Regions from separate parts of the Pseudomonas sp. HP_14 genome, predicted to be linked through region 2. Evidence: predicted binding sites of a transcription regulator. Region 2 holds the regulator's gene; each other region holds the start of a gene.
What was found. The regulator FliA, encoded in region 2, starts transcription of late flagellar genes. The targets are predictions, from matches to a motif close to CTAAAGTTTNNNNNNNNNNNGCCGNTAA.
Positions count from the first base shown of each region.

Region 1 (7,138 bases), on a different contig from region 2:
ATCTGGTCAAACAGACCATGGACGCTCTCGGACGCCTGGGCGTACGGTTTTCGCTGGACGACTTCGGCACCGGGTTTTCATCGTTCGTCCATCTCAACAACCTGCCCATTACCCTGCTGAAGATCGACAAGAGCTTCGTGGGCGAAATGGAGCAGCGCGAAGAAAACCGCAAGCTGGTACACGCAATGATCAACCTGGCCCATAACCTGAGCCTGGAAGTGGTCGCCGAAGGTGTCGAAACATCTGAGCAACTGGCGTTGCTGCGCAGCTATGGCTGCGATCAGGTTCAGGGCTACCTGATCAGCAAACCACTGCCGTTGCCGGAATTGGTCAAGTACCTGACCTTCGATCAACAAGCACCCGGGGCGTTGAGCGGAGTTTGAGATTGATGCTCACATCAATCGTGGATTTGCCTATGTCCCTGACACCGCGCTGTCGCGCAGCAAACGGGGCCCCGTAGGAGTGAGCTTGCTCGCGTTTTGGTCTTGATTGAAGACTATATTGCCTGAACTCACGCTATCGCGAGCAAGCTCACTCCTACAGGATCGTGTTTGTTCCGCGACAGCGGTGGTAAACAGACAATCAAGTCTTACTTACCCCATCACCGGCTCTGCCGCCGCTTCCCGGCGTAACAGCTTCGAGGTCTTTCTTTCGAAGGCCCAGGTCAGCGCAATCGCTGAGCACAGCAGCCCCAACGCCAGCCCCCACCAGACGCCCTCGGCGCCGTGGTTGGTGTAAAAACCAAATATCCATGCTGCCGGTGCTGCGACCAGCCAGTAACTGGCGAGCCCGATAAGGAAGGTGGTCCGCGCATCCTTGAAGCCACGGATCGCGCCCATCGCGATGGTTTGCGCGCCGTCGAGAATTTCAAACCAGGCGGCAATCGCCAGCAGCTTGACCGTCAGCTCGACGATGTCGGCGAATTTCGGGTCATTGATATCCAGGAACAGACCGATGACCAGGTGCGGTGCCAGCCAGAACAACATCCCGAACATCAGCATCACCACAGAGCCAAAGGCTATGCCTGCGCGCCCGGCAGTTCGGGCCAACAACAGATTACCCGCGCCGTAGTGCTGACCAATGCGCATGGTGACTGCGTAGGAAATTCCCACCGGAATCATGAACGCCATCGACACTGACTGCAGAGCGATCTGATGCGCTGCCATTTGCGTGCTGCCCATGGCTCCCATGCAAAAAGCCGCGAAGGTGAACAGGCCGACTTCAACCGCGTAAGTCCCGCCGATTGGCAAGCCCAGCCGCCACAACTCTTTGAGATGGCTGCGCGAAAGCTGCCAGAAACCCTCGCGGATCGGATAGGCCGCGTAAGCAGGATGACGACGAATGTGCAGCGCAAGAATCAACGCCATACCGTTGGTGACCACAGCCGTCACCAGACCAATGCCCATCAAGCCCAGATTCGGCAGCCCGAACACTTCATGGATAAAGGCGTAGTTGAGGACGAAGTTGGCAATCGCACCGCCCAGACTGATCGCCATGACAGGGCCTGCACGCCCCAATGCACTGGTAAAGCCGCGCAAGGCCATGAACGTCAACAGACCGGGCAACGCCAGTGGCAAGGTGATCAAGAATTGACCTGCCATGTGCACGTTGGATTCGGTCTGGCCGAAATGCAGGAGGATAGGCTCAAGGTTCCACAGGATCAGCATGGCAATCAATGCCATGCCCCACGCCAGCCAGACCCCGGCCTGGACCAGTTGCGCAGCGCCTTTGCTGTCTCCCGCGCCGTGCCTGATAGCCACCAGCGTGCCGACTGCGGCCATGACGCCGACGCAGAAAAACGAAATGAAGTTGTAAGTCGCAGCGCCCAAACCACCGCCCGCCAAGGCCTCCGGGCCGATATGGCCCATCATCACCGTGTCGGTAAAAACCATCAGCATGTGCGCCATCTGTGAAGCGATCAGCGGCCCGGCAAGGCGCAGGATGATCCAGAGTTCTTTGATGGCAGGTTGTTGCATGGCGCGACGCTCGATTTCAGGGGGCAGTTATGAGCCGCCCATTTTCATCAGTTACGTGCGCGGGCACAAAGGGATAAATAAGATCGTTAGCATGAGTAAAACTCATCTATTGGTTTTTTAGCTAAGATTACTTATCCCCGCAGCAGGAGCGTTCTGAATGCCTCGTAGTCTTCCACCTCTTTATGCACTGCGCGCATTTGAAGCGGCTGCGCGGCACAGCTCATTTACGCGAGCAGCCGAAGAACTGTCGATCACCCAAAGTGCGGTCAGTCGGCACATTCGTACCCTGGAAGATCACTTTGCCTGCCGACTGTTTCAGCGCATCGGTCGCAATATCCAGCTCACCGAAGCCGCCCGGACCTTGCTGCCAGGCGTGCGCGACGGCTTTTCGTCTCTGGAGCGCGCCTGCAACACGCTCTCGGTCGATGAAGGGATCCTGCGCATGAAAGCGCCGCCGACCCTGACCATGCGCTGGCTGTTGGCGCGCCTCAGTCGCTTTCGTCATTTACAGGCGGGCAACGAGGTGCAGTTGACCAGCGCGTGGATGGAAATCGATGTGGTGGACTTCAGTCATGAGCCTTTCGACTGCGCCGTCCTGCTCAGTCGCGGCCATCTGCCCGCCGACTGGGAGGCCATACACCTGTTCCCCGAGTTGTTGATTCCTGTGGGCGCGCCGAATCTGGTGGACGATCAGCCTTGGAATATCGAACGCCTGGCCAGCGCCGAATTACTGCACCCCACGCCGGACCGCAGGGACTGGCGCAGTTGGCTTGAACGCACGGGGTTATCGGAACAGGTTTCACTTAAAGGCGGGCAGGTGTTCGACACACTGGAATTAGGTATGATCGCCGCCGCTCGCGGCTATGGGGTTTCCATGGGGGATCTGCTCATGGTCGCCGAAGATGTCGCCCAGAACCGCTTGAGTCTGCCTTGGCGAACCGCTGTTTACAGCGGCGAAGACTATTATCTGGTGTGGCCAAGAACCCGACCCGGCAGCGAACGCTTGCGTCGATTGGGGGATTTTCTGCAGAGCGAAGTCAATGCCATGGAGCTGCCCGAGGTGCAAATCCTCAGGGAATAGTGGCATTGCGACACAGTTTGTAACCGAATCCTACAAATCCGGGGACCATACTCAAGTATTACGCGACAAGGCCGATGTGTAGAATTGACGCCCCCATGTACAAATTTTGTACAACCAAGGCTAACTAACTTAATTAAATTCAGCTGAACGGCTATTAGAGGTCATTGAAGACCCTCCGTTCGGCCAGGAGTCGTCATGTCCAAGCCCCGTGCCCGAATTGCTTCGCAACTCGGTATTGCTTTGGCCGTTATTCTGGCAGTTGTCATCTCAGGCAGTACTGTCTTTGCGTTGCGTTCGCTGGACTCTGCCAACCTCGTCATTCGTGAAGAGCACATGGCGAGTGAGGCACGCTTGCTGGCCGACCAACTCAACACGTTTCACAGCACGCTGCGGGTCAGTACCCAGCGTTTGAGCGGGTTGTTTGAAAAACGTTTCGCCAGCGGCCTTACCGTTCAGGCGGATCAGCCAGTCACAGTCGCCGGGGTGCAGACACCGAGCCTGATCCTTGCGGGCAGTGCGCTAAACAACAACTTCAGGGAAGTTGACGAATTCCGCCAATTGACTGAAGGCGTGGCCACCGTATTTGTGCGCAGCGGCGAAGAGTTCATCCGCATCAGCACCTCGCTGACCAAGCAGGATGGCAGCCGCGCTATCGGCACCATGCTCGACCGCAAGAACCCTGCGTACGACCGCTTGATGTCGGGCCAGAGCTATGTCGGTAAAGCCGTGCTGTTCGAGCGCTACTACATGACGCAATACACCCCCGTGAAAGACAGCTCCGGCAAAGTCATCGCGGTGTTGTTCGTCGGCTTCGATTACACCGACGCGCAGAATGCCCAGTTCGAAAACCTGAAGAACTTCCGCATCGGCAAAACAGGCTCTCTGGCCCTGCTTGATGATCAGAACCGTTGGCTGGTGCCACCAGCAGGCGTACAGGCTCTTGATCAGGCTGGCAAAACAGTCGCTGATTTTGCAAAAACGCCAGGCAAAGGCCAGTACTGGAGCGACACCAGCGAAGACTTCTACAGCGTTGCCCAGCCTTTCAGCGGTGGGCCGTGGACCGTTCTGGCAAACATGCCCAAGGACGAAATCAGCGCGGTAACGTGGAATGTCGGTACGCAGCTGGCAATCGGCAGCCTGTTGGCCATGCTGATCGCAGTGGGCTCCGCTATCTGGTTGCTGCGCAGCAAACTGCGTCCGCTGTCTGAACTGGTGCGTCAGGCAGAAGCACTCGGTGCCGGTGATTTGAGCGTGCGCTTGAACATCACCAGCCATGACGAAATTGGTCAATTGGCAACCAGCTTCAACAAGATGGGTGAAGCCCTGTCGACCATGGTGTCGCACATCCGCACAGCCGCTCAGCAAGTCAGCAGTCGCGCCAATGAACTGTCCGGTCTGTCCGGTGGCGCGTACCGCGGCATGGAGCAGCAATCGGGTGAAATCGTCAGCATGGCGGGCGCGGTAGAAGAGTTCAGCGCTACCTCGCTCAACATTGCCGACAACATGGGCAACACCGAACGTCTGGCTCAGGAAAATGCTCAGCAGACCCGTATCGGTCGCGCCTCGATGCAAGAAGCATCGTCCTCCCTGGAGCAGATCGCCGCCTCGATCAACAGCACCGCTGCTGTCATCAACACGTTGGGGCAACGCTCTCAGGAAATCGGCAGCATCGTCGGCGTGATCACCTCGATTGCCGACCAGACAAACTTGCTGGCTCTTAACGCCGCTATCGAAGCAGCACGGGCGGGCGAACAAGGTCGTGGCTTCGCAGTGGTTGCTGACGAAGTGCGTAGCCTGGCAACGCGTACCCGGGATGCGACCAACGAAATCTCCGGGATGATCACCAGCATCCAGCAAGAGACCGGCAACGCCATCTCCACCATGCAGCAGGGCAATGCCCAGATGCAGGAAGGCCTGGCGCGCAACGCCAAAGTGGCTGCTGCGCTGGCGCAGATCGACGAGCAAAGCCGCTCGGCCGGTCAGCAATTCGCTGCGATCACCACCGCGACCCAAGAGCAAAGCAGCACTGCAACCTTGCTGAGCAGCAACCTGCAAAGCATCGCCATGGCCAACAGCGAACAACGTGAAGTCGTTTCGCATCTGGCCATTACCGCAGAGGAACTGAACACCCTGGCTGCCGATTTGCGCACCGAGGTTGACCGGTTTCGTTGATTGCCAAGCGACATAAAAAAACGCCCTTCGGGGCGTTTTTTTTGCAGAAATATGTACTCACTCTGACCGCTTCGGTGTCCAACGCACCGCGCTGTCTCGCGCATAAAAAATAAACCTGCGCGCACGAGCACCGCGAGGCCGCGATAGCGGTTTGTCAGTCAAACCGCGTTTTCGTTCATCGCGGGCAAGCCTCGCTCCCACAGGATCGAGATTTACTGTGGGAGCCGGGCTTGCCCGCGATATAGGCGCTGCGGTTTATCAGTCAGGGCGCGTGAGCGTTCTTCGCGAGCAAGCTCCGCTCCTACAGAGGCGGCGCAAGTCTGTTGGAGCGAGGCTTGCCCGCGATCCAGGCGCCGCGGTGCATCAGTCATGGCGCGTAATCGTTCTTCGCGGGCAAGCTCTGCTCCCACAGGAAATCCAGATCATTGCCATCCATCGCCTTATTCCATTTCAGCAGGTCCGTTATGAAATAAATGCTAAATACCATCCAGCGGACAGGCTAAAATGCGCGCCCGGCCTATCCCGCCGGTGCGAATCAGCCGGTGCGCGTCCTGCCGCCGCGCTGAATTTTTAACGCGCCCCCACAAGGTTCGCTAAGTGATCGAGTTCCATAACGTCCATAAAACCTACCGGGTGGCAGGCAAAGAAATTCCGGCCCTGCACCCCACCAGCCTGCGCGTCGAAGACGGCCAGGTATTCGGCCTGATCGGCCATTCAGGGGCTGGCAAAAGTACCCTGCTGCGCCTGATCAACCGCCTGGAAACCCCGAGCGGTGGGCAGATCGTTGTTGACGAAGACGACGTCACTGCCCTCGACGCCAATGGCTTGCGGCGCTTCCGTCAGCAGGTCGGAATGATCTTCCAGCACTTCAACCTGCTGTCTTCCAAGACCGTGGCCGACAACGTCGCCATGCCGCTGACGCTGGCCGGTGATATGTCCCGCGCCGAGATCGATCAGCGCGTAGCGGAACTGCTCGCCCGGGTTGGCTTGTCCGACCACGCGAAGAAATACCCTTCGCAGCTGTCCGGCGGGCAAAAGCAGCGTGTCGGCATTGCCCGCGCCTTGGCCACCAAGCCAAAGATTCTGCTCTGCGATGAAGCCACCAGCGCCCTGGACCCGCAAACTACTGCGTCGGTCCTGCAACTGCTGGCCGAGATCAATCGTGAGCTGAAGCTGACCATCGTCCTGATCACCCATGAAATGGACGTGATCCGCCGTGTCTGCGACCACGTCGCCGTCATGGATGCCGGCGTAATCGTCGAGCAAGGCAAGGTTGCTGATGTATTCCTGCACCCACAGCACCCGACGACCAAACGCTTTGTTCAGGAACACGAGCAAATCGACGAAAACGAACAGCGCGATGACTTCGCACACGTTGAAGGCCGCATCGTCCGCCTGACCTTCCAGGGTGAGGCGACTTACGCACCGCTGCTCGGTACCGTCGCGCGGGAGACCGGCGTGGATTACAGCATCCTGGCCGGACGTATTGATCGCATCAAAGACACGCCTTACGGGCAACTGACCCTGGCTATCACTGGCGGCGACATGGACGCCGCCTTCGCTCGCTTCACCGCCGCGGATGTTCATATGGAGGTGCTGCGCTAATGGACGCTCTACTGACTTTATTCCCCAACGTCGACTGGGCGGAAATCTGGGTCGCCACGCTCGACACCCTGAACATGCTGGTCGTGTCTCTGGGCTTTACCGTGTTACTGGGCTTGCCGCTGGGCGTAATCCTGTTCCTCACCTCGCCACGCCAGCTGCTCGAAAACAAAGGCCTGTATTCAGTTCTGGCAGTCATCGTCAACTTGCTGCGGGCCTTGCCCTTCATCATCCTGCTGATCGTGATGATGCCAGTGACCGAGATCATCACCGGCACTACGCTGGGTATTCTCGGCACTTTGCCGCC
Region 1 is NZ_JBTOQI010000045.1:43,719-50,856, forward strand. It holds gene ACYASS_RS24460 (putative bifunctional diguanylate cyclase/phosphodiesterase) at 1-383, shown strand, start outside; gene ACYASS_RS24465 (NorM family multidrug efflux MATE transporter) at 594-1,976, opposite strand; gene ACYASS_RS24470 (LysR substrate-binding domain-containing protein) at 2,134-3,057, shown strand; gene ACYASS_RS24475 (methyl-accepting chemotaxis protein) at 3,253-5,229, shown strand; gene ACYASS_RS24480 (methionine ABC transporter ATP-binding protein) at 5,827-6,834, shown strand; gene ACYASS_RS24485 (methionine ABC transporter permease) at 6,834-7,138, shown strand, end outside.
Region 1: ACYASS_RS24475 (methyl-accepting chemotaxis protein) is a predicted target of FliA. The motif match lies at 3,108-3,135, and genes of this name have one in related genera.

Region 2 (7,138 bases):
CCGGCCTCTACCAGAAAATCCTGAAGGATCTCTTCATCGGCGCCGAAGCTCATTGGGGTGCTCCCTAAAATTAACCGTCAACAGACCAGACTTAGAAGCCCAGGCTCGATAGCAGATCGTCTACATCGTCCTGTCCGGACACAACGTCTTCCCGTTTATCGGCATGAATCTGCGGACCTTCACCCTGTTTGAGATGTTTTTGTGGATCTTTTTCTGCGCGGATGGATTCGTCGTCATGTTCGATGCCCGCAAAGCGGTCGACATGACTGGCCATGAGCACCAGTTTGAGCAGATTGCTCTCCACTTCAGTGACCAATTGCGTGACGCGCTTGATCACTTGACCGGTAAGGTCCTGGAAGTCCTGAGCCAGCAGAATATCGTTGAGGTGGGAGGAAACCTTCTGGGTATCCTGTTCGCTGCGCGTCAAGAAACCATCGACACGCCGCGCCAGCTCACGAAACTCTTCTGCGCCGACTTCACGGCGCATGAAGCGCCCCCAGTCAGCACTCAAGGCCTTGGCCTCATCGTTCAGACTATGGATCAGCGGGGTGCTTTCCTCGACCAGATCCATGGTGCGGTTAGCTGCGTTTTCCGTAAGCCTGACAACATACGACAGGCGTTCGGTGGCATCCGTGATCTGGGACACTTCTTCAGCTTGCGGCATGTTCGGGTCAATTTGAAAATTGACGATCGCACTGTGCAGCTCGCGAGTCAGCTTGCCGATCTCTTGATAGAGACCGCGATCCCGAGCCTGGTTAAGCTCGTGGATCAATTGCACCGCGTCGCCGAAACGGCCTTTTTCAAGGCTCGTCACCAGCTCGCTAGCGTGTTTCTTCAGGGTCGCTTCAAACTCGCCCATTGACGTTTCGTTGTTCTCCATAGAGCCCTCGCGGCATACATCAGCTATTGACGCGCTCGAAGATCTTGTCGATCTTTTCTTTCAGCGCCTGAGCCGTGAATGGCTTGACGACATAACCATTGACGCCGGCCTGAGCCGCTTCAATGATCTGGTCGCGCTTGGCTTCTGCGGTCACCATCAACACCGGCAGGTGCTTGAGGCGCTCATCGGCACGTACTTTACGCAGCAGGTCGATACCGGTCATGCCAGGCATGTTCCAGTCCGTTACCAGAAAGTCAAAAGAACCGCTTTCCAGCATCGGCAACGCGGTAAGCCCGTCATCGGCTTCGGACGTGTTGGTGAAGCCCAGATCACGTAGCAGGTTTTTAATGATCCGCCGCATCGTTGAGAAGTCATCAACGATGAGGATTTTCATGTTCTTGTCCAATTCGACCTCCAAGCAGTCTTTGACGCGTTCAGCACCTGAACGCGCTGTTCAATCAATACCGGCACAGCTCACATCGGCTGTGCGAAAACGACGACGGGCTTGGTATATCAACAACTATGGAAACCGCACAGCAAATCCACGGGCTGCATTAAAGCTATTGCTTCTACAGTCCGTGGAGCGAAATACCTGTACGGCTCCAGCCTTGTCCACTGTCCCACGTAACGCTTTGCACAGCCTGCTCACACGCGACACGCCATCACCAAGGACGCATACCGCCTGTCAACGCGCTCGCCACTCTCCCAAACGCCCCCGCAAACGAGCGGCGCACTGGCTGTGTAACTGGCTGACTCGCGATTCACTGACCCCCAGGACCTCACCGATTTCCTTGAGGTTCAGCTCCTCGTCATAGTACAGCGCCAAGACCAGACGTTCACGCTCAGGCAAGTTGGCAATTGCATCTGCCAACGCAGCCTGGAAGCGTTCATCCTCCAGGTCGCGCGACGGCTCAAGCGAACCGCTTGCGCCATCCTCATGCAGCCCTTCATGTTCGCCGTCCTGTAGCAGGTCGTCAAAACTGAAGAGGCGACTGCCCAAGGTATCGTTCAAAATCCCGTAATAATCATCGAGACTCAATTGGAGTTCGGCCGCAACTTCGTGATCTTTAGCGTCGCGACCTGTTTTAGCTTCAATTGAGCGAATTGCGTCACTGACCATGCGCGTATTGCGGTGAACAGAGCGTGGCGCCCAGTCCCCTTTGCGCACTTCATCAAGCATCGCACCGCGAATACGAATCCCGGCATAAGTCTCGAAACTCGCGCCCTTGGTGCAATCGTACTTGGTGGACACTTCCAGCAAGCCGATCATGCCCGCCTGAATCAGGTCTTCGACCTGAACACTGGCTGGCAGACGCGCCAGCAAGTGGTACGCAATGCGCTTGACCAGCGGAGCATACCGCTCGATCAACTCATATTGCGAGTTTCTGGAAGCCTTGCTGTACATCTGGTAGCCGCTCGCGGTCATTGAACAGGCCCTGCGCTTGTCTGGTAAACCAGTCGCTCGACGAAGAACTCAAGATGCCCGCGAGGGTTGGCAGGCAGTGGCCAGGTATCGACCTTCTGCGCAATAGCCTTGAACGCCAGTGAGCATTTAGAGCGTGGGAAAGCTTCGTATACGGCACGTTGCTTCTGGACGGCCTTGCGAACACATTCGTCGTAAGGCACGGCGCCAACATATTGCAAGGCAACGTCAAGGAAACGGTCGGTCACCTTGGTCAGCTTGGCAAACAGGTTGCGACCTTCCTGCGGACTCTGGGCCATGTTGGCCAGAACCCGGAAACGGTTCATGCCGTAGTCGCGATTGAGCAGCTTGATCAGCGCGTAGGCGTCGGTGATCGAAGTAGGCTCGTCACAGACCACCAGCAACACTTCCTGAGCAGCGCGGACGAAGCTGACCACTGACTCGCCAATCCCGGCTGCGGTGTCAATCACCAGCACATCCAGATTGTCGCCAATGTCGCTGAACGCCTGGATCAGGCCGGCATGTTGCGCCGGGCTCAGATGAACCATGCTCTGGGTGCCGGAAGCGGCAGGCACGATTCGAATCCCGCCCGGACCTTGCAACAAAACGTCGCGAAGCTCACAACGGCCCTCGATCACATCAGCAAGGGTGCGTTTAGGCGTCAGGCCAAGAAGGACATCGACATTCGCCAGGCCAAGGTCGGCGTCCAGCAGCATGACGCGCCGGCCGAGCTCGGCCAAGGCCAGCGAAAGATTCACTGACACGTTAGTCTTACCGACGCCACCCTTGCCGCCGGTCACCGCGATCACCTGTACGGGATGCATGCTGCCCATGTTATTTCTTTACCTTGTCTTGCGTAGACCGTAGCCAGATTGCGGGCGACACGCTCAGTGAAGAGCCATGCCGGGCAGACCATCGATGCAGGTAACGTCCAATAGTTCGCTTCACTTAACCGACCCGTTTGTTGGGGTTGTGGTAAAGGTCGGCGAACATGTCCGCCATGGCCTCTTCGCTTGGCTCTTCTTGCATCTGCACATTGACCGCACGCGACACCAGTTGGTGCCTGCGAGGCAGGTGAAGATCATCAGGAATTCGTGGGCCATCAGTCAGATAGGCCACTGGCAGCTCATGACTGATCGCAAGGCTGAGCACCTCACCCAGGCTGGCAGTTTCGTCCAGCTTGGTCAGGATGCATCCCGCCAGACCACAGCGCTTGTAGCTGTGATAGGCCGCAGTGAGCACCTGTTTCTGGCTGGTGGTTGCCAGTACCAGATAATTACGAGACTTGATGCCGCGCCCTGCCAGACTTTCCAGCTGCATGCGCAACGCCGGATCACTGGCTTGCAGGCCGGCGGTATCGATCAACACGACACGCTTGCGCAGCAGCGGATCAAGCGCCTGCGCCAGCGACTGGCCAGGATCGACATGAGTCACCGGCACATTGAGGATGCGACCCAATGTCTTGAGTTGCTCCTGAGCACCGATACGGAAACTGTCCATGCTGACCAAAGCGATATTCTGTGCGCCGTACTTGAGTACGTAGCGCGCCGCCAGCTTGGCGAGCGTGGTGGTCTTGCCCATGCCGGCAGGGCCGACCATGGCAATCACACCACCCTCTTCCAGCGGCTCCACGTCAGGCACTTCAATCATGCGCGCCAGGTGCGCCAAGAGCATACGCCAAGCCTGACGCGGCTCGTCGATATCAGGGATCATTTCCAGCAGGTCGCGCGACAGCGGGCCGGACAAGCCGACACGTTGCAGACGGCGCCACAGATTGGCCTGTGCCGGACGGCTGCCTTGCAACTGGTTCCATGCCAGGGAGCCAAGCTGGACTTCCAGCAGCTCGCGCAGGCCGTTCAATTCAAAACGCATCGAGTCGTAACCGCGCTGATTACCTGCTGGCGCAGCCGGTGCGGCCTGTGGCTGCACAAAGGGACGCGGCGGCTCTTCCAGAGTCGGCTCGATGTGAGTGTCAGCGGCGCTCAATGGCAAACCGGCAAACAACTGGCGATTGGTCGCGCCGTCGCTGTCACCACGATTGTTCAGTTCTGCCTGAGCCGAGACGATGCGCGACTGGGTTTTGCGCAACTCGTCCTCAAGCTCGATATTCGGGACGCGAGGCGCCAGCGCGGACAGCTTGTAATCCAGGGCAGCAGTCAGCTCGACGCCACCGGCAATTCGCCGGTTGCCGATGATGGCCGCTTCAGCGCCCAGCTCATCACGAACCAGTTTCATGGCTTGACGCATATCGGCGGCGAAAAATCGCTTAACTTGCATGACTCACTACCTCAGCCGTTAGGCCCGACAGTCGCTACGATGGTTACTTGCTTGTTGTCAGGAATTTCCTGATACGCCAACACGTGCATATTCGGTACAGCCAGCCGCCCAAACCGCGACAGCATCGCCCGAACCGGGCCGGCTACCAGCAGAATCACTGGCAAGCCTTGCATCTCCTGACGCTGGGCGGCATCGATCAGCGAACGCTGAAGTTTCTCTGCCATGCTCGGCTCGAGAAGAACGCCTTCTTCCTGACCCTGACCAGCCTTCTGCAGACTATTGAGCAATATCTGTTCCAACCTTGGCTCCAGCGTGATAACTGGTAGCTCCGGCTCAATGCCTACAATGCTTTGCACGATGGCGCGACTCAAACCGACCCGAACAGCAGCCACCAATGCGGCGGTATCTTGACTCCGTTGAGCGTTGTTGGCGATAGCCTCGGCAATCGTCCGGATATCCCGAACCGGTACCTGTTCAGACAGCAACGCCTGCAATACCTTGAGCAACGCCGACAACGAAAGGATGCCCGGTACCAGCTCCTCAGCGAGTTTAGGCGAGCCTTTAGCCAGCAATTGCATCAATTGCTGCACTTCTTCATGGCCAATCAGCTCGTGCGAGTGCTTGTAGAGAATCTGGTTAAGGTGGGTCGCGACCACGGTACTGGCATCAACCACGGTATATCCAAGCGACTGAGCCTGACTGCGCTGGCTGATTTCAATCCAGACAGCTTCCAGACCAAACGCCGGGTCCTTGGCGGTAATACCATTGAGCGATCCGAAGACCTGGCCAGGGTTAATCGCCAGTTCGCGGTCCGGATAAATCTCTGCTTCTGCCAACGTGACGCCCATTAGCGTCAAACGATAGGCACTTGGCGCCAGGTCCAGGTTGTCGCGAATATGGACGGTCGGCATCAGGAAGCCCAACTCCTGGGAAAGCTTCTTACGCACGCCTTTGATTCGCGCCAAGAGCTGACCACCCTGATTGCGGTCCACGAGCGGAATCAGGCGATAGCCTACTTCTAGACCGATCATGTCGATAGGCGTCACGTCATCCCAGCCCAGCTCTTTTGAGTCCTGCGCACGGGTTGGCGACGGCAACATCTCTTGCTGACGTTTGACCTCCTCCAGCGCCATGACCTTGACCCTGTCCTCTTTCTTCCACAGAACGTAAGCGATGCCGCAAGCAACAAGGCCAAGGCTGATGAAAGAAAAATGCGGCATGCCTGGCACCAGGCCCATCACAATCATGATCGCGCCCGATACACCCAATGCTTTCCACGAGGTGAACATCTGACGGTTGATCATCTTGCCCATTTCTTCCGAACCGGAAGCACGGGTCACCATGATTGCTGCGGCGGTGGACAACAGCAGTGATGGCAATTGCGCCACCAAACCGTCACCGATGGTCAGCAGCGTGTAAATCCTGCCAGCGTCGGCGAAGGTCATGCCGTGCTGCAGCATGCCAACCAGCATGCCGCCGATGAGGTTGATAAACAGGATCAGCAAACCAGCGATGGCGTCACCACGAACAAACTTGCTCGCACCGTCCATGGAACCGTAGAACTCGGCCTCCTGGGCCACCTCAAGACGGCGACGCTTGGCTTCAGGTTGATCAATCAGGCCGGCGTTCAAATCGGCATCGATTGCCATTTGCTTACCGGGCATCGCGTCCAGAGTGAAACGCGCGCTTACCTCGGAGATACGCCCGGCACCTTTGGTGATTACCACGAAGTTGATGATCATCAGAATGGCGAAAACCACGATACCGACAACGTAGTTACCACCAATCACCACCTCACCAAAGGCCTGAATCACCTTACCGGCAGCGGCATGACCGTCCTGACCATGAAGCATCACCACGCGGGTAGAGGCTACGTTGAGCGCGAGACGCAACAGCGTGGCAACCAGCAGAATGGTCGGGAATACCGAAAAATCGAGTGGGCGCAGCGCGTATACGCAGACCAGCAGGACCACGATGGACAACGCAATGTTGAACGTAAAGAACACGTCCAGCAGGAACGGCGGGATGGGCAACATCATCATTGCCATCATGACCAACAGCAACAACGGGACGCCCAGCTGGCCACGGCCCAGGCCTGCCAGATTGCTGCGTGCGCTACTGATTAACTGAGAGCGATCCACCGATTGTTCACCTGCGCACTAAATCAAAACTTTGACGCCGATGGCGACCTGACATGACCTATTGCAAGAAGCTTTCCAACTGTTGAATCGGTGATGAAATAGAGGGCGGGGTCTGTAAGAAAGTGTGAGGCTGCGTGGTTGTGTGGTGGCGATCGACGTTCAGCAGTCGCAGCCATGCGTCGCTCGTGCGCGCCTGCACAGTCAGATGCTTGCCGCATGACGTCGAAGACGGAATGGTCGCGCCTGCAGAAAACGCATTTCAAATCAGAAGGATAGTATTTTTTGAAAGGAGATCGCCTTGCGTGCCTGAACTGACGTCATCGCGAGCCAGCTCACTCCTACAGTCAAATCAGCCCTGTAGGAGTGAGCTGGCTCGCGATGACGCCGGTGCAGTCACAGCAGCAATCAAGCATCCCG
Region 2 is NZ_JBTOQI010000033.1:47,491-54,628, forward strand. It holds gene ACYASS_RS17885 (chemotaxis protein CheA) at 1-53, opposite strand, end outside; gene ACYASS_RS17890 (protein phosphatase CheZ) at 92-880, opposite strand; gene ACYASS_RS17895 (chemotaxis response regulator CheY) at 900-1,274, opposite strand; gene fliA (RNA polymerase sigma factor FliA) at 1,566-2,306, opposite strand; gene fleN (flagellar synthesis regulator FleN) at 2,303-3,136, opposite strand; gene flhF (flagellar biosynthesis protein FlhF) at 3,252-4,580, opposite strand; gene flhA (flagellar biosynthesis protein FlhA) at 4,592-6,721, opposite strand; gene flhB (flagellar biosynthesis protein FlhB) at 7,127-7,138, opposite strand, start outside.

Region 3 (7,138 bases), on a different contig from region 2:
GGCCATGCTGGCTGCCAAACATGCAAAAGGCTCGGGACAACGCCTGTTCGACCTGGTGTTTCTGGTCGGCACACTGGTCACGGTGTTTCTGTCCAACGACGCGACCGCCGTTGTTCTGACCCCCGCCGTATACGCCGCAGCCCGTGCCGCCAAGGCCGAACCGTTGCCTTATCTTTTTATCTGCGCCTTTATCGCCAACGCGGCCAGTTTTGTCTTGCCAATCTCGAACCCTGCAAACCTGGTGATATTCGGCAGCAACATGCCGCCGCTGACCACTTGGCTCTGGCATTTCAGCTTGCCTTCGATTGCCGCCATCGGCCTGACCTATCTGGTGTTACGCCTTGCACAGCGCACTCATCTGCGTAAGCCTCTGGCCACGAACATCACCTTGCAACCGCTGTCCAGCGGTGCACGTCTGACAGCGTTCGGCATAGTGCTGACCGGCATCGTCTTACTGAGCGCATCGGCATTCGGCGTGCAACTTGGGTTGCCCACGTTTTGTGCGGGTGTCGCTACCGCCGCACTGATTCATATCCGCCAGCGGCTCAACCCACTGCCAGTGATCAAGGCGGTCTCCTGGGGAGTGTTGCCGCTGGTGGCAGGTTTGTTCGTGCTGGTAGAGGGGCTGGCACTGACCGGCGTTATCGATCATCTGGCCCATGCGCTGAAATCACTCGCCGACCATTCTGCCACTCAAGCCAGCTGGGTAGCAGGCGTGAGCGTGGCGATCACCAGCAACCTGATCAACAATCTTCCGGCCGGCCTGATCGCCGGGTCAGTCGGCCATATCGCACAGCTGCCGACAGCGACCACCAGTGCATTGGTGATCGGCGTCGATCTTGGCCCCAACCTTTCGATCACCGGCTCGCTGGCAACCTTGCTCTGGTTGATTGCCATCCGTCGCGAAGGCGAAAACGTCACCGCCATGGGCTTTTTACGGCTGGGGATTCTGGTCATGCCACCCGCGCTGCTAGGCGCACTGGCGGCGTTGTCGATGACCACTGGCTGATAAAAAAACGTTTCAGGCGACGGCGCTGGAAGGCTGCAACAGCCGTGCTTCCAGCTGCCGGGCAATACCCTGCAGGTCCATCAGAGTAGCCCGCCAACTGTTTGCGCCACTGCCGATGCTCACCAGCGAGCGAGCCCGGTCATTGACCGACACTACTTTGCCCGCATTGGTCTGCCAACCTTGGGCAAGCATGGTCGGATCGAACTGGTTGAAGGAATCAATGGCTTCAACCTGAGATACTGCAAAACCGAACGTCAACGTGTCCCCTCTGACAACCAGCACCCGCGACAGAGGCGTATGAGGTTGTGGCAACGACTCGATCAAGCTGCTCAGGCATACCAGCGGGAGCTGTTCGCCACGCAGATTGAATTGCCCCAGCAAGTGATTTTCCGGCTGGGCAAGGCCGATCATGTGCGTGGGTATCGAAAGGATTTCCAGTATCTGGCTGAGCGGTGCCACGAACTGGGTCGGCGACTTGAACAACAGACAGGCCTGACGCATGACCGCTTTCGCCTTGCTTGCCCGGCTCTCTGATGACTGCGGCTGGGTCTGGTAAAGCTCGGCGTAGTTCTTGACGCCGGGTCGCTCCAGCAAAGCCTGATGATTGATCAAGACAGCCTGCAATCCTTCAGCGAGGTTCATTACACCCGCCAACAGTTCAGGCTCGCGCAAGCCATAGCCGGGCATGGGCAGCAGGCTTTGCGGGTCTCGCCGCTCAATGGCAACCATTCGATCGTAGCCGAAGCCGCACACCCTGCCGTCTGCCGCCGTCAGCAACAGAAGCTGGCTTTTGGCGTGCGCGTTACTGCCGTCAAAACCCAGCACGTGGGACAGGCTCAAAACCGGAATTTTAGTGTCGCGAATCACCGTCACGCCCAGGCAGTAGCCATTGCCGAAGTCGGTGGGCGCGATCTGTGGCTTGTCCACCAACTCGGTGACCACGCTGGCATCAATACTGAAATGCTGCCCGTCACACTCGAACACCAGATAGTGACGTAACTGACTTTTTGCTTGCAGGGCCTGTTGGCTAACCAGCGCGGCTGCGGTATCTGCCGCGAACAATACGCCTGGCAGGCTGGCGAGAAACGCAAGGTCCAGCATGTAGATCAAGCGACTGTCATCACCGGTCATGATCAACGTGGGTATCAGCCCGCTGCCCTCGCCGCCCGGCCCCAACGTACAGAGTTGAGAGTCGGCAGCCTTGACGATGTCGCACACCGCATCAATGGCAACACCCAACAGGCCGCCGTTGTACTTGAGGATGGCAACCAGCGGGGTTGGCCGTTGCTCCGGCATGTCGTCGCTGAGCAAAGGTCGTAGATCCACCAACGGAACCGGTCTGCCCCGCAAGGTGAAAACCCCGGCCAACACACCGCGTGTGACCGGATGGCGCTGCAGATTGGTCGGCCAGTGAACGGCCTCCATTAACGAGGTAGCTTCGATGCCCAGAAACGCACCGTTTATCTGCACCACGCCGTAGGCGCGCAGCGTGTTCATGCAGGCAGCCCGGAGTTTTTACGGGTGCGGGCACTGACATTCACAGCGCCTTGCTCATTGCCAACCTTGGTCTGGTGCAATTCGAAAATGAGCGTTTCCACCTCGCCTGCCGAATCCATTTGTTTGGCGGTTGCGGCATTGATGCTGTCGATGGCCACGGTGGTCTCGTTGACGCCATTGACGATCTGCTCGAACGCACTGCCGGCACTCAAGGAAATCTCGCTACCGGATTTTATACGGCTGACGGTTTCCAGAATCAGTTTGTTGATTTCCTTGGTGGCCAGCGAGGACTTCTCGGCCAGCTTGCGCACCTCATCAGCCACCACCGAGAAGCCCAGACCATGCTCACCGGCCCGCGCCGCTTCGATGGCTGCGTTGAACGCGAGCATATTGGTCTGGCTGGCGATTTCACTGATGACCTGAATGATGTCCTGAATATCTTCAGCGGACTTGCCAATCATGGCCATGGCTTCTGCGGCCTTGACCAGCGTTTGCGAGCCTTGACTGGCCTGCTCCCGTGTCAGCCTGGCCAGGTCAGTGGCCTGATCGGTGCTCTGCGCCACATAGGAAATGGCGCTCATCAGGTTTTGTACCGATGCGTCCATGGCCCGGGTCTTGGCCTCGATCGCTTCTTCCAGCTCGACCTGTTGAGTGATGTCAGTGGCGAACTTCACCACTTTATAAGGTTTGCCATCACTGTCGAAAACCGGGTTGTACGTCGCCTGAATCCAGATGTGCTGGCCGAACTTGCTCAAGCGCATGAACCGTCCAGAGAAAAACTGCCCTTGAGACAAGTCATGCCAGAACTCGCGATAGGCGGTGCTGCGCACGTACTCTTCCTCACAGAAAATCCGGTGGTGCTGACCACGAAGCTCTTGCAGGCTGTAACCCAGTGATTTGAGGAAGTTGGCGTTGGCATCAAGAATATTGCCAGCCATATCAAACTCGATTACCGCTTGCGCGCGATCAATCGCATTGACCTTGCCTTGGCGCTCAGCACTGCTTTCTTTGATCTCAGTGACGTCCAGCGCAAACTTGACGACTTTATATGGCTGGCCGTGGGAGTTGAGAATCGGGTTGTAAGTCGCCTGAATCCAGATTTCCTTGCCGTCCTTACGCTTGCGTCGGTATTCATTGGTGTCGTATTCGCCCCGCCCCAGTTTCTCCCACAGCTCGCGATAGCCCATGCTGGAACCAAATTCTTCGGTGCAGAACATGCGGTGCGGCTGGCCGATCACTTCGTCCAGTTCATAGCCGAATACGTTGAGGAAGTTGGTGTTGGCGGACAGTACTTTACCGGTCAGATCAAACTCGATAACGGCTTGAGAGCGCTCGATCGCCGTGACTTTGCCCACAAATTCGGCATTGCGGGTGCGCACGTCAGTGACATCGTTGGCAAACTTCACGACCTTGTACGGGCGGCCATCCGGGTCAAAAATCGGGTTGTAGGTTGCACTGATCCAGACTTCACGCCCGCCCTTGCCCAGCCGCATGTACTCGCCTGAATCGTATTCACCACGCTCAAGCTTGGCCCAGAAAGCCCGATAGGCCGGGCTGTTGAGGTATTGATCATCACAGAACATGCGGTGGTGCTGGCCCAACACCTCATCCAGGCGATAGCCGAGAACATTCAGGAAGTTTTCATTGGCTGCCAGCACTCGACCATTCAGGTCAAACTCGATCACGCCTTGAGAACGCTGAATGGCCTCGACCTTGCCCTCATATTCAGCATTGCGCATACGTTGTTCGGTGATATCCGTGGCGAACTTAACCACTTTGAATGGCTCGCCAGCCTGATTGAGAATCGGGTTATAAGTCGCCTGCAGCCAGATTTCCTTGCCGCCTTTACCTAGCCTTTTGTACTGCCCTTGATCAAACTGCCCGATCGCCAGCTTTCGCCAAAACTCGGCATATTCGGGGCTGGATGCGTATTCCGGCGTGCAGAACATACGATGATGGCGGCCCTGCACTTCTTCGAAGCGATAGCCCACCTTGTCGAGAAAATTGCTGTTGGCCTGCAGTATGTTTCCTTCCAGATCAAACTCGATCATCGCCTGGGAATGATTGATGGCATTCATCAAAGAGTTCAGATCGATGGCAGATTCGACAGATGAGTTTGCAGAAGGAGTGGACATGGGCGGGTCTCGGCAAGGGAGTAATTATCAGGGTTCTTATTGCTGCGTTGTCGGCCCTGACTGAAACTTCCTTAATAAAACACCACAACCATCCGATCAGCGGGTGGCTATGTGCCATTAACGATGGACTGAGCGTAACTTACGTTATTCTGCGGCCCTTGATAATCATTATTTTCAATGGACACGATAATATTTATTGGAACTTTGCTATTGCCGTCAAGGTCAAGCCCGCCGTGACATACAGGCGGCAGTAGCGCCCAATCGTTCTTCCCCCGGATTCAAACTTGGATCCAATAAACCTGATATTAAAATTGCCAATGAGGACAAACGCAATTAACGAACCGTTGCAATGCGCCTACTGAAATGTATAACGGAACGTGTGTTATATCGAAAAAAAAGACCGCTCGACTCATCAGTCAATAAGCGGCCTTTACATTTGCAGTCACACTATTCACTGCGAATTCAATACACTACCTGCGACATGCACCTTGGCGAAGTGAGGCACGGAGCGGTCATCACGCCTTATCGAGCGACTCGACGCCCATTTCATCCCAGACTTCCTCTGCCAGATGAAACGTTGCGTTGGCGGCCGGTATACCGCAATAGATTGCGCTCTGCATCAGCACTTCCTTGATCTCCTCACGGGTCACGCCATTGTGTTTGGCGGCCTTGAGGTGCAGGCGCAGCTCGCCTTCACGGTTCATACCGATCAACATGGCAATGGTCACCAGGCTGCGGGTATGGCGCGGCAGGCCGGGCCGGGTCCAGATATCACCCCAGGCATGGCGGGTGATCATTTCCTGAAACTCTTCGTTGAACGGCGTTAGCTTCTTCAGGCTGTTGTCCACGTGGGCATCGCCCAGGACAGCGCGGCGCACTTGCATACCGGCTTCGTAACGTTGTTTTTCGTCCATTTGAGACTCCGGATTCAGGCTTTCAAAAAGGTGATGACACGCTCGCCGAATGCACTGCCCGCTTCGATACTGGAAAGATGCGCAGCATGGAACTCGGCGTACTCGGCACCCGCAATATGCCCGGTGAGGAAGCGCCCGTCAGTTGGGGTAGTGACAGCGTCCTGAGTGCCACAGACCACCAGCACCGGTAGCGTGATCGCTTTGATCTGATCACGAAAATCTGCGTCGCGTACCGCTGCGCAGTTGGCGGCATAGCCCTGAGGTGAGGTCTGGGCCAGCATGTCCACCACCGGCTCGACCTGCTGCGGCGCGGCCTTGGCAAACTCAGGGGTGAACCAGCGCGCAATTGACGCCTCACGCAAGGCTTGCATCGCGGCTTTGCCATCGCGCAAAACGGTTTCGATACGCGGGTTCCAGACATCGGGATTACCGATTTTCGCGGCGGTGTTGCACACCACCAGCCGTTGCACGCGCTGCGGTGCGTTGATCGCCAGCCACTGGCCAATCAGACCGCCCATGGATAGCCCGCAGAACACCACGTTCGGCAGCTGTAAGGCGTCCAGCAATGCCAATACATCGCGACCACTCTGCTCGATGCTGTAAGGCCCTTCGGTCACCAGCGATTGACCGTGCCCCCGCGTGTCGTAGCGCAACACCTGAAAGTGCTTCGTGAAGGCCGGCATTTGCGAGTCCCACATTTTCAAGTCGGTGCCCAGCGAGTTGGACAACAACAAAACCGGCGCACCTTGCGGGCCATCGAGTTGGTAATGCAGATTGCCGTCGGAGAGTTGGATGAAGGGCATTTTTGGCTCCTGTGGAATGAGGGCGTTGTAGCGAGGCTTGTCCGCGAATGACTCACTGCGGTATTCCAGACATACCGCGTTATCGTTTTTCGCGGGCAAGCCTCGCTCCAACAGGTCGAGTTAAATTTTCGCCAAGACCACCGCCCTCTCCACCCACTGCTGCGCAAGGCCCAGGTAGTTGGCGGGATCAAGCAGATGGTCCAGTTCAGCGGCCGAAAGCTCGGCACTGACCTGTGGATCGGCGCCCAGCACTTCGCGCAGATGCAAACCCTGTTGCACGGCACGACGGCAGCTTTGTTCAATCAGATGATGCGCGGCGTCACGCCCTATGCGCCGGGCGAGCGCGATACTGACCGCTTCAGCCAGCACCAGCCCTTGAGTGGAATCTAGGTTGGTCAACATCTGTGCGGCATCAACCTCCAGCGCTGGAATCACCTGCAAAGCCTGCTGCAACGATCCCGACACCAGGCAGCACAGCTCAGGCAGGGTTTCCCACTCGGCGTGCCACAACCCCAGGCTGCGCTCATGTTCCTGAGGCATGGCGGCGAACATCGTCGCGACCAGCCCAGGCGCACGCACTGAAGCACTGATCATCACGGCCGCGCCCACAGGGTTACGCTTGTGAGGCATGGTGGATGATCCACCCTTGCCTGCTGCTGCAGGTTCAAAGACTTCGCCGACTTCGGTTTGCATCAACAGGCTGATATCGCGGCCGACCTTTCCCAGACTCCCGGCGATCAGGCCCAGCCAACCGGCAAACTCCACCAGCCTGTCGCGCTG
Region 3 is NZ_JBTOQI010000041.1:246,686-253,823, forward strand. It holds gene ACYASS_RS20325 (arsenic transporter) at 1-1,009, shown strand, start outside; gene ACYASS_RS20330 (chemotaxis protein CheW) at 1,022-2,506, opposite strand; gene ACYASS_RS20335 (methyl-accepting chemotaxis protein) at 2,503-4,641, opposite strand; gene pcaC (4-carboxymuconolactone decarboxylase) at 5,157-5,555, opposite strand; gene pcaD (3-oxoadipate enol-lactonase) at 5,570-6,358, opposite strand; gene ACYASS_RS20350 (3-carboxy-cis,cis-muconate cycloisomerase) at 6,479-7,138, opposite strand, start outside.
Region 3: ACYASS_RS20335 (methyl-accepting chemotaxis protein) is a predicted target of FliA. The motif match lies at 4,689-4,716, and genes of this name have one in related genera.